DNA from 4 places in the Saccharophagus degradans 2-40 genome. Region 1 is predicted to be linked to each of the others. Evidence: predicted binding sites of a transcription regulator. Region 1 holds the regulator's gene; each other region holds the start of a gene.
The links. The regulator PhoB, encoded in region 1, activates phosphate uptake and scavenging genes when phosphate is short. The targets are predictions, from matches to a motif close to TGTCATAAANNTGTAACA.
Positions count from the first base shown of each region.

Region 2: ppk1 (polyphosphate kinase 1) is a predicted target of PhoB. The motif match lies at 1,156-1,173, and genes of this name have one in related genera.
Region 3: SDE_RS16355 (inorganic phosphate transporter) is a predicted target of PhoB. The motif match lies at 1,210-1,227, and genes of this name have one in related genera.
Region 4: SDE_RS13510 (UDP-2,3-diacylglucosamine diphosphatase) is a predicted target of PhoB. The motif match lies at 837-854, and genes of this name have one in related genera.

Region 1 covers NC_007912.1:4,837,185-4,839,375, reverse strand. Annotated here, with positions in the region: gene phoR (phosphate regulon sensor histidine kinase PhoR) at 1-636, opposite strand, end outside; gene phoB (phosphate regulon transcriptional regulator PhoB) at 672-1,376, opposite strand; gene ubiA (4-hydroxybenzoate octaprenyltransferase) at 1,495-2,191, opposite strand, start outside.
Region 2 covers NC_007912.1:4,632,663-4,634,853, forward strand. Annotated here, with positions in the region: gene SDE_RS19080 (FAD-dependent oxidoreductase) at 1-1,001, opposite strand, end outside; gene ppk1 (polyphosphate kinase 1) at 1,197-2,191, shown strand, end outside.
Region 3 covers NC_007912.1:3,994,428-3,996,618, forward strand. Annotated here, with positions in the region: gene SDE_RS22890 (glycoside hydrolase family 16 protein) at 1-363, opposite strand, end outside; gene SDE_RS16355 (inorganic phosphate transporter) at 1,304-2,191, shown strand, end outside.
Region 4 covers NC_007912.1:3,273,203-3,275,393, forward strand. Annotated here, with positions in the region: gene SDE_RS13505 (EAL domain-containing protein) at 1-576, opposite strand, end outside; gene SDE_RS13510 (UDP-2,3-diacylglucosamine diphosphatase) at 950-1,771, shown strand; gene SDE_RS13515 (ion transporter) at 1,786-2,191, opposite strand, start outside.

The sequences.
Region 1 (2,191 bases):
GTTGGCCACAAAGTCTTTGCGCATTTGTTCGAGTTTATAAACGCGCGTTACGTCGCGCAGCACCACAAGGCGTTCACCTTGGCCAAAGGGGTGTATTTGAAATTGCAGGTGTTGGTCTGGGTGGCGGATGCCTTCTAGCTCAAGTGGGTCGCCGTATTTGCCGTTTTCGAAGTATTTTACGAAACGCGGGTGGCGAATAATGTTGGTTAATTTGTGGCCGTGATCTACATCGCGCAGGTCGAACATTTGCTTGGCGGCTTCGTTCCACCATTCAATATTACCAAGCGAATCTAGTAGCACCACGCCGTCGGTTAGTGCCGAGGTCATATCTTGTACTCGGCTAACCACCGCTTGTAAACGCAGCTTTTCTTTTTGGTAGCGTTTGCGCAGCAGCACTACGTCTTCGGCTATTTCACCAAAAATGCCATATAGCTCGTTGCGCGGGTTGGTTTTGCGGCGTGCTGCAATTATCCAAGCTTCTAAGCGGGTGATGTTGTAAAACAACCAGCACACGTACAGCAGCAGTGCTAAGCACATTACTGCCAAAAAATAGCCTACTGCTACGCCAACTATGGCTGCGGCTGCCATAGACAGTACAAACCAGCGCAGCTCTACGGCAAAACCTCTGCGTATCATAAAAGCACTTAATGTGAGTCGAACATCAGTTGATGTTAGGCCTTTAGAGCGACCTTATTAGAAAAGCGGTAACCCGCACCACGCACAGTTTGAATAAAACGGTCGTGGCCTTCAAGGGATAATGCTTTGCGCAAGCGTCTAATGTGAACATCTACCGTGCGTTCTTCTACATACACATTGCCGCCCCACACGTGGTCGAGCAATTGGTTGCGGGTGTAAACGCGTTCTTGGTGGGTAAGAAAGAATTCTAGTAGGCGGTATTCTGTAGGGCCCATTTGCACAGGCATATCGCTAATGGTTACGCGGTGGCTTATAGGGTCTAGGCACAGGCCTTCTACTTGAATAGGCTCGCTAATGCCCATTGAGTCGGTGCGACGCAATACGGCCTTTAGGCGCGCTACTAGCTCACGTGGTGAGAAGGGCTTGGTGATGTAATCGTCGGCACCCACCTCTAAGCCTTGTACTTTATTATCCTCTTCGCCTTTGGCGGTAAGCATAATAATAGGAATTTCACTGGTAACTTCGTCGCGCTTAAGGCGGCGGGCCAATTCAATACCGCTTGTGCCTGGCAGCATCCAGTCTAATAAAATGAGGTCGGGTTTTTTATCGACAATTAAGCTGTGTGCTTGTTGTGCGTCCCCGGCTTCCAATACCGCATATTCTGCCATTTCCAGTGCAACACGTAACATGTCGCGAATTGGCGGCTCGTCATCAACTACTAAAATCGTCTTTTCAATCATTACAGCTAACCTGACTCTCGTCTGTACAAAGTACGGAATGTAGGTTGATTATTTAAAGGTTTTGTTTCCGTTTTATGACAAATAGCACACCACAGCACTTATTTCATTATTTTGGTGTTTAGTTTGTTATGAGCTTGTCCACCAAAATGCCGAGAAAAACCACTAAACCTACCCAATTGTTATGCAAAAATGCACGAAAACACGCGTTCGGTTCGCGGTTGCGAATTAAATATTGTTGATAGGCAAAAAGACCACCTGCAACCAATAAAGACACCTTAAAGCTAAAGCCTAGCCCAAAGCGCTCCCCTGCCATGGCCATAGCCACCAGTGCCATTAGCTGCAAACAGGCGGTTATGATGCGATCTTGATCGCCAAATAGGATAGCGGTGGACTTCACCCCAATTTTTAAATCGTCTTCTCTGTCTGCCATTGCGTAGAAGGTGTCGTAGGCCACTGTCCACAGTACAACAGCGGTATATAGCACCCAAATGGCTTCGGGTAGCTGGTTGGTTTGTGCGGCGAAGGCCATAGGAATAGACCACGCAAAAGCGGCACCCAACACTATTTGTGGCAACTGGGTGTAGCGTTTCATAAAGGGGTAGCAAAAGGCTAGTAGCGCCCCGCCGAACGAAAGCTTTATGGTAAGTGGGTTGGTAAATAGCACCAAAATAAACGCAATAACCAGCAATGCCACAAAAAATAGCACCGCTTGTTTGGGGGTTATTAACCCAGTAACTAGGGGGCGGTTTGCTGTGCGACGCACATGGCCGTCTATCTTGCGGTCGGCAAAATCGTTAATTACACAGCCTGCAGAC
Region 2 (2,191 bases), 200 kb from region 1:
CCCAAAGAGGTGTAGCGCTCCACCGAGTCGTGCGGCTCTATTTGCTTAACCGCGCCTTTTACGTGTTGCATCACCTTGGCAAAATCAATCTCTGGCTGGGCGTTTATCCCCAAGTGCTGCGCGTTGCGTGTTTGATGGGCCACTTTAGCGGCTTTAATAAGTGCCTTGCTCGGTACACAACCGGTATTTAAGCAGTCGCCGCCCATTAAATCTTTTTCTACCAATATCACTTTTGCTTTAACCGCCGCGGCAATATAAGCCGCCACCAAACCACCACTGCCAGCACCAATCACAATTAAATTGGCATCAAAGTGCTTGGGCTTTTTATATTTAGCCAAGGTGCGCTTGCGTTTAACCGCTTCCACAATCGCTTTTGCCACCCATGGAAACAGAGCAAGTAAAACCAAAGAACCTATAATTTGCGGGGTGAAAATTGCCCCCATAGAAATGGAATCTAACGCCCCTAACGCTACCCCCGCGTTCACATACAGCAATGTGCCCGGCACCATGCCTACTTGGCTTACCCAATAAAAGGTTGTTGCGCGCATATTGGTTAAACCGAATACGGGGTTCACAACAAAAAAGGGCACCAAGGGAATTAAGCGAATAGAAAACAAATAAAAGCTGCCTTCGCGCTCTACCCCTTCGTTAACGCGTTCTAAGCTTGTGCGAAAACGACGGGTTACCCAATCGCGCAGCAAAAGCCGCGATACCAACATATTAACCGTGGCACCAATGGTGCTGGCGAAGCTCACCAATAAAAAGCCCCACCACAACCCAAACACAGCACCGGCCAGCAACGTCATGGCACCAGTACCGGGTAAGCTAAGTGCGGCAACCATAAAATACAGTAGGGCAAAAATGGTGGATGCCATAACCGGCGATTGCGCCACCCAATCGCGCATTAAACCCACGGCAATATAGCGGTCTAAATCAAAATAAAAGAACGCGCATACACACAGCGCAACAACTAACAGCACTCCAATTTTTTTAGGGGTCATGCAAACCTTTGCTTAATAATGTTGAAAAACGTGAATATTTAGCCCGCGCAGATTAAACTTAGGCAAAACGTAATGGGTTTTGGACCCCGTTGAGCCGAATGGTTTCTTAAACTACCGACCTCTGCGTACTTTTCTTGTCATACTCCGTACATACCATAACGGTTTTATGACATTCCTCCGCTGGTAACACACACTATGATTGAAATGAACTCTGCAGACTCCGACCTACCCGAATTAGATGATTCTGCACCCAGTATCAGTTTGGATGACCCCGCGTACTATATCAATCGCGAACTCAGCCACTTAGCTTTTAATCAACGTGTACTGGAGCAAGCGCTAGACGAAAGCCACCCCATTTTAGAGCGGCTAAAGTTTCTGCTTATTTTTAGCTCAAACCTCGATGAGTTTTTTGAAATTCGCGTTGCAGGCCTCATGCAAAGTATTAAGTTTGAGCGTGAAACCGCAGGCTTAGACGGCGCACACCCCAAAGAAACCCTGCGCGAAATTAGCCGTATTTGCCACGAAACGGTGGAAAAACAGTATGAAATACTGAATAACATCTTGTTTCCTGCATTGGAAAAAGAAGATATTCGCTTTTTGCGTCGCAGCGAATGGTCTGATGAGCAAAGCGCGTGGGTAAACAACTTTATTGAAACCGAAGTACTGCCCATTATTAGCCCCATAGGCTTAGACCCTGCGCACCCCTTCCCGCGATTAGTAAACAAAAGTCTTAACTTCATTGTAGAGCTAGAAGGTAAAGATGCCTTTGGCCGCGATTTAAACTACGCGATAGTGCCTGCACCGCGCACCTTGCCACGCATCATCAAATTGCCAGAAGACTTGGGCAACCCCGGCCACAACTTTATTTTCTTGTCGTCGATGATTCACGCCCACGCCGACCAGCTCTTCCCCGGCATGGAAGTAAAAGGCTGCTACCAGTTTCGTTTAACCCGCAACGCCGACCTCGACGTAGACGTAGAGGGTATTGCCGATTTAGCCCGCGCCCTGCGCGGTGAATTGCACTCTCGCCGCTTTGGTACCGCCGTACGCTTAGAAGTGGCCGACAACTGCCCTAGCGAACTTACCGACTTTTTATTAAAAGAAACTGGCTTAACCGAAGACGACCTGTACCGTGTAGACGGGCCAGTTAACCTCAAGCGCCTAATGCGCGTGCCATCGATGGTGGGCCG
Region 3 (2,191 bases), 840 kb from region 1:
AAATGCTTCCTCTTTGGCAACTATGTGCAGTATGCCTGCCTCATCTACATAAGCGTTGTCGGCTCTATCGGTATAACACTGTTTCTCGTTGTTACCCCCGCCGGTGCAGTTAACTTCGAAGCCCCAGTTAGATGCGCTTATTTCGCTGTCGAAATTATCTTCCCACAGCAATTGCCATGCGTTTTCTGGTTCTGGCTCAGATTCGGGTTCAGATTCTGGCTCTGATTCAGGCTCTGATTCTGGTTCACCCACGGGTTCTTCTACTGGGTCTGGCGTTTTTTTGTCGTCAGAACCGCCGCAGCTCGCTAGCCCTAGGGCTACCAACACCACCAGCGAAAGTTCTAGAAGCTTTAGTTTTTTCATTATTTTCAGCCTTTGTAGGTTATTGGAATTAGGTTTCGCACTTAGTTTGTTTGCGCTTTGGGTGCTAGGGCTTATATATGCCTAGACCGCAGCACGCTTATTGTTATTTATTCGTGTAACTAACCCTTAGGTTAACCCTCGGCCAAAGCTGTAAAAGAAGCCCCTTACCATTTAGCATTTGCCTTTTAGCAATGACCAACCGGCAAGGGGCACAATTACTCTTGCGTGATAGCGACTACATAAAGCAGTCACTGCGCCTCATTGACACCCATCAATTTGGCAGAGTGATGTATGCACCTAAAATGGACCTAACCAATCCTTTACAACTACACCACACACACGAGAGCCGAGGAAGATCATCGAGAAGGCAACCTAAAACGGGTGGAGAGATCCCTACCTAGCACGACGATTAAACGCATATTGCCAATAGCGCTAGTCACCGTCGCCGCATTTTGCGCGTCAATCGGCTTGTGGCACGCGTTCGGGAGAATTCACATTAAAAATACCCCCTGCAAATTTTGCCAAGGTGCTTAAACCATTCCCTAAATACACCTAAAACCACTCTTTAAAAGAAAATACCCCATAAAAATCAATAAGTTAAAAAAACCTCCAATACAGCTAAAGCATTAGCCCACATGTACCAATTCATTCACTTTCGCGTGCCAGTAAACTTTTCGGCACAAGCACCCCACCATTAAAAACGCCGTTAATCCCACTTTGCGAACAAATTTATTCACTCAATGGCACGCTTTAACGCTAGTTGAGCGGCATTACCACTCTTTAAACTTCGCCCCTTAATATGAACTAAGATTAATTGCATTATTTCTAGAACTTGGCTGGCTATTTGATGATGTTTTTATGACAATACGCCCACTTTTATATAACTACTTGCGCGCCACCTTCACGTGGACGCGTGTATCTGCAACTAGGGGACCACTCTATGCAAGCCACTAAGCCTTCCGGCCTAGAAAATATTCATTGGGGTATACGTTACGGAGTATGTATTGCCTTTTTGGCTGCCGTTTTTGTGTATGTACTTAGCACAGTAGGCGCGAGCAATTACCTGCTTATATTTGCTGCGGTTACTGGTGGCTACATGGCGCTAAACATTGGCGCCAACGACGTAGCCAACAACGTAGGGCCAGCTGTTGGTTCTGGCGCGCTTTCTTTGTTTGCTGCTATCTGTATTGCAGGTGTGTGTGAGGCGGCGGGGGCAATTATCGCCGGCGGCGATGTTGTGTCTACTATTAAGAAAGGCATTATCGACCCAAGCTTGGTCACCGATACACGTGAATATATATGGTTAATGGCTGGGGCACTGCTGGGCGGCGCTTTGTGGCTTAACTTTGCCACTTGGATGGGCGCACCCGTTTCGACTACTCATTCAATTGTTGGCGGTGTACTCGGTGCTGGATTGGCCGCAGGCGGTATGAGCATTGCCAACTGGCCGGTTATGGGCGCCATTGTAGCTAGCTGGGTTATCTCGCCAGTAATGGGTGGTGTAATTGCTGCGGGCACCTTGGCACTCATCAAACGCTTAATTATGTACCGCAACGATAAAGTTACTGCCGCAAAAACTTACGTGCCTGTACTAGTAGGTGTAATGGCGTGGGCCTTTAGTGTTTACTTAATCCTTAAGGGCATAAAAAAGCTTTGGAAAGCCGAGCTATATCAAGCCGTATTAATTGGTGCCGTTATCGCTGTTGTCGTGTATCTATTCAGCCGACGTACCGTTATTCGCCAAGCGCTGCGCATGGATAACTCTCGCGAAAGCGTGAACAACTTGTTTACTATTCCTCTTATATTCGCAGCAGGCCTATTGAGCTTC
Region 4 (2,191 bases), 1.6 Mb from region 1:
CATAATTAAATCTACCTGCTGATTAACGGGTAGCGAGATATCGACAGGTGGCACAAGCTCATAGGCCCAAATAGCATCTGCACTACTGGCGATGAAAGCCCTATGGCGCGATTCACTATCGCGCAGCGCGCGTAAACTGTCTTCTTGATGGGTAATGTCTGTAAGCGTAAGAAAAACACCTACTGGGGAGTGAGCATGTTTACTCGCGGGGGCAATATCAACGCAGTAACAGCGCATTTGCCCTTCAACAAAAATATTTTCAACTGAGCCACGCTTTGCTAAGCCGCTTCGAACTACGTATAGAATATCGCGCTGGCACGCACTGGCATCTTGCCAGCCACAATCAAGCTCCATCACATTTTTGCCAACGGGATTTTCACCGTTACACAATTTTAATGCGAGACTATTTGCCAGCTGAATCACACCCCAGCGATCTAATAAGAACACCATCCCGGACATGGCATCTAGAATCCCTGCCAGATCGAAATAACTATCCTTTGCCGAGCTATCATTCGCTTGCTTGTTAGTGGGGAGCTGACCAATCACCCCTGTTGTGCTTGAAAACACAGTCGCCATAAACGCTCACAATAGTTAATACATTGTTGCGACCGAACCAGACCGCGATAACAGATGCGCAAAACGAATAGCCAACATAGGCGACATATCTTCTGCCCTGCCAGCTAATCGATGTGTACATTATTAATGTGCTTAATGGAGTATAGACAAGGATAACGACCGCGTTGGGTGACTTAAGTATGGATGCTGCCAAATCAAAGCTTATGGCGCCAATATTTGGCGTTATTTACCGCTTCTGCTTCACCAACTTTTAACCAAACTGTCACAAACCGGTCACACGCCTAGCTAACACTAGAGCAACTCAATATCTAAGTGGTTTGTAACCATGTACCTAGACACCTACGCGACGCAGAAGACGGCCAAGGAACTTAGCTTGAAATACCGCACTTTATTTATCTCCGATGTACATTTAGGCACCAAAGACTGCAAAGCTGACGCACTTAACGACTTTTTAAAGCACTACTCCTGTGATCAGCTGTACTTAGTGGGGGATATTTTTGACGGCTGGAAAATGCGCTCTGGCGTCTTTTGGCACAAACACTTCAATAAAGTGATTCGCCGTATTTTAAAACTCGCCAAAAATGGAACCCCTATCTACTACATTACGGGCAACCATGACGAATTCTTGCGCAAGTACGCCAACATGCAATTCGACAACATACAACTGCATAATCGGTTTACCCACGTAACCGCGCAAAATAAGCGCTTTCTAATTATTCATGGCGACCAATTTGAAAGCGTAACCCGCTGCAGCAAAGCGTTAAAATATATAGGCGACAAGGGCTACGACATACTGATGCAAATTAACCGTCTATCCAACCGCATACGCGCGCGCTACGGTTATGGGTATTGGTCATTCGCGGCCTTTTTAAAAACGCATATAAAACGCGCCAAAGAATACATACACGACTACGAAGTCGCAGTAGCCCATGGCGCCAAACGACAGGGGTTTGATGGTGTAGTGTGTGGCCACATACACCAAGCTGCGAACAAAACAATTGAAGGTATTAGCTATTTAAATACCGGAGACTGGGTGGAATCGTGTACCGCCATTGCTGAAGATTATGACGGTAATTTTCACCTAATAGACTGGTTAAACCACCCTAAAAACATCGAGAAGCAAGCGCGGCGTCAATCCAAACTATACGGCACTCGCCCGCGTCAAAAAGAGCTGTCCCTTACTGAGGCAGACTAAACCACTGCCCCACTCTACAGCCGCCCGCGCGGTATGGGTTCGGGCTTATCGGCTATCGATTCCAAAACACTGCCACAGTGCTTGCAGTGTTTGGCATCGCGCTCATGGCCCAGCTTTTCACAACTATTGCAGCGCGCAAACTGTCTTTCGCGGGTCATTTCTTGGAACAATTCCGCTGTAAGAATACCCGTGGGTACCGCAAGAATAGAATAGCCAGTAAGCATAGCCGCCGAGGCGATAACCTGCCCCAGTGTTGTTTGTGGCGTTATATCACCGTAGCCCACGGTGGTAATGGTAACAATCGTCCAGTAGATGCTTCTAGGAATACTGGTAAACCCATGCTCCGGCCCCTCTACCACAAACATTAAGGCACCAAATACGGTTGATAGTACAAGCACGGTTATAAAGAATACGAAGATT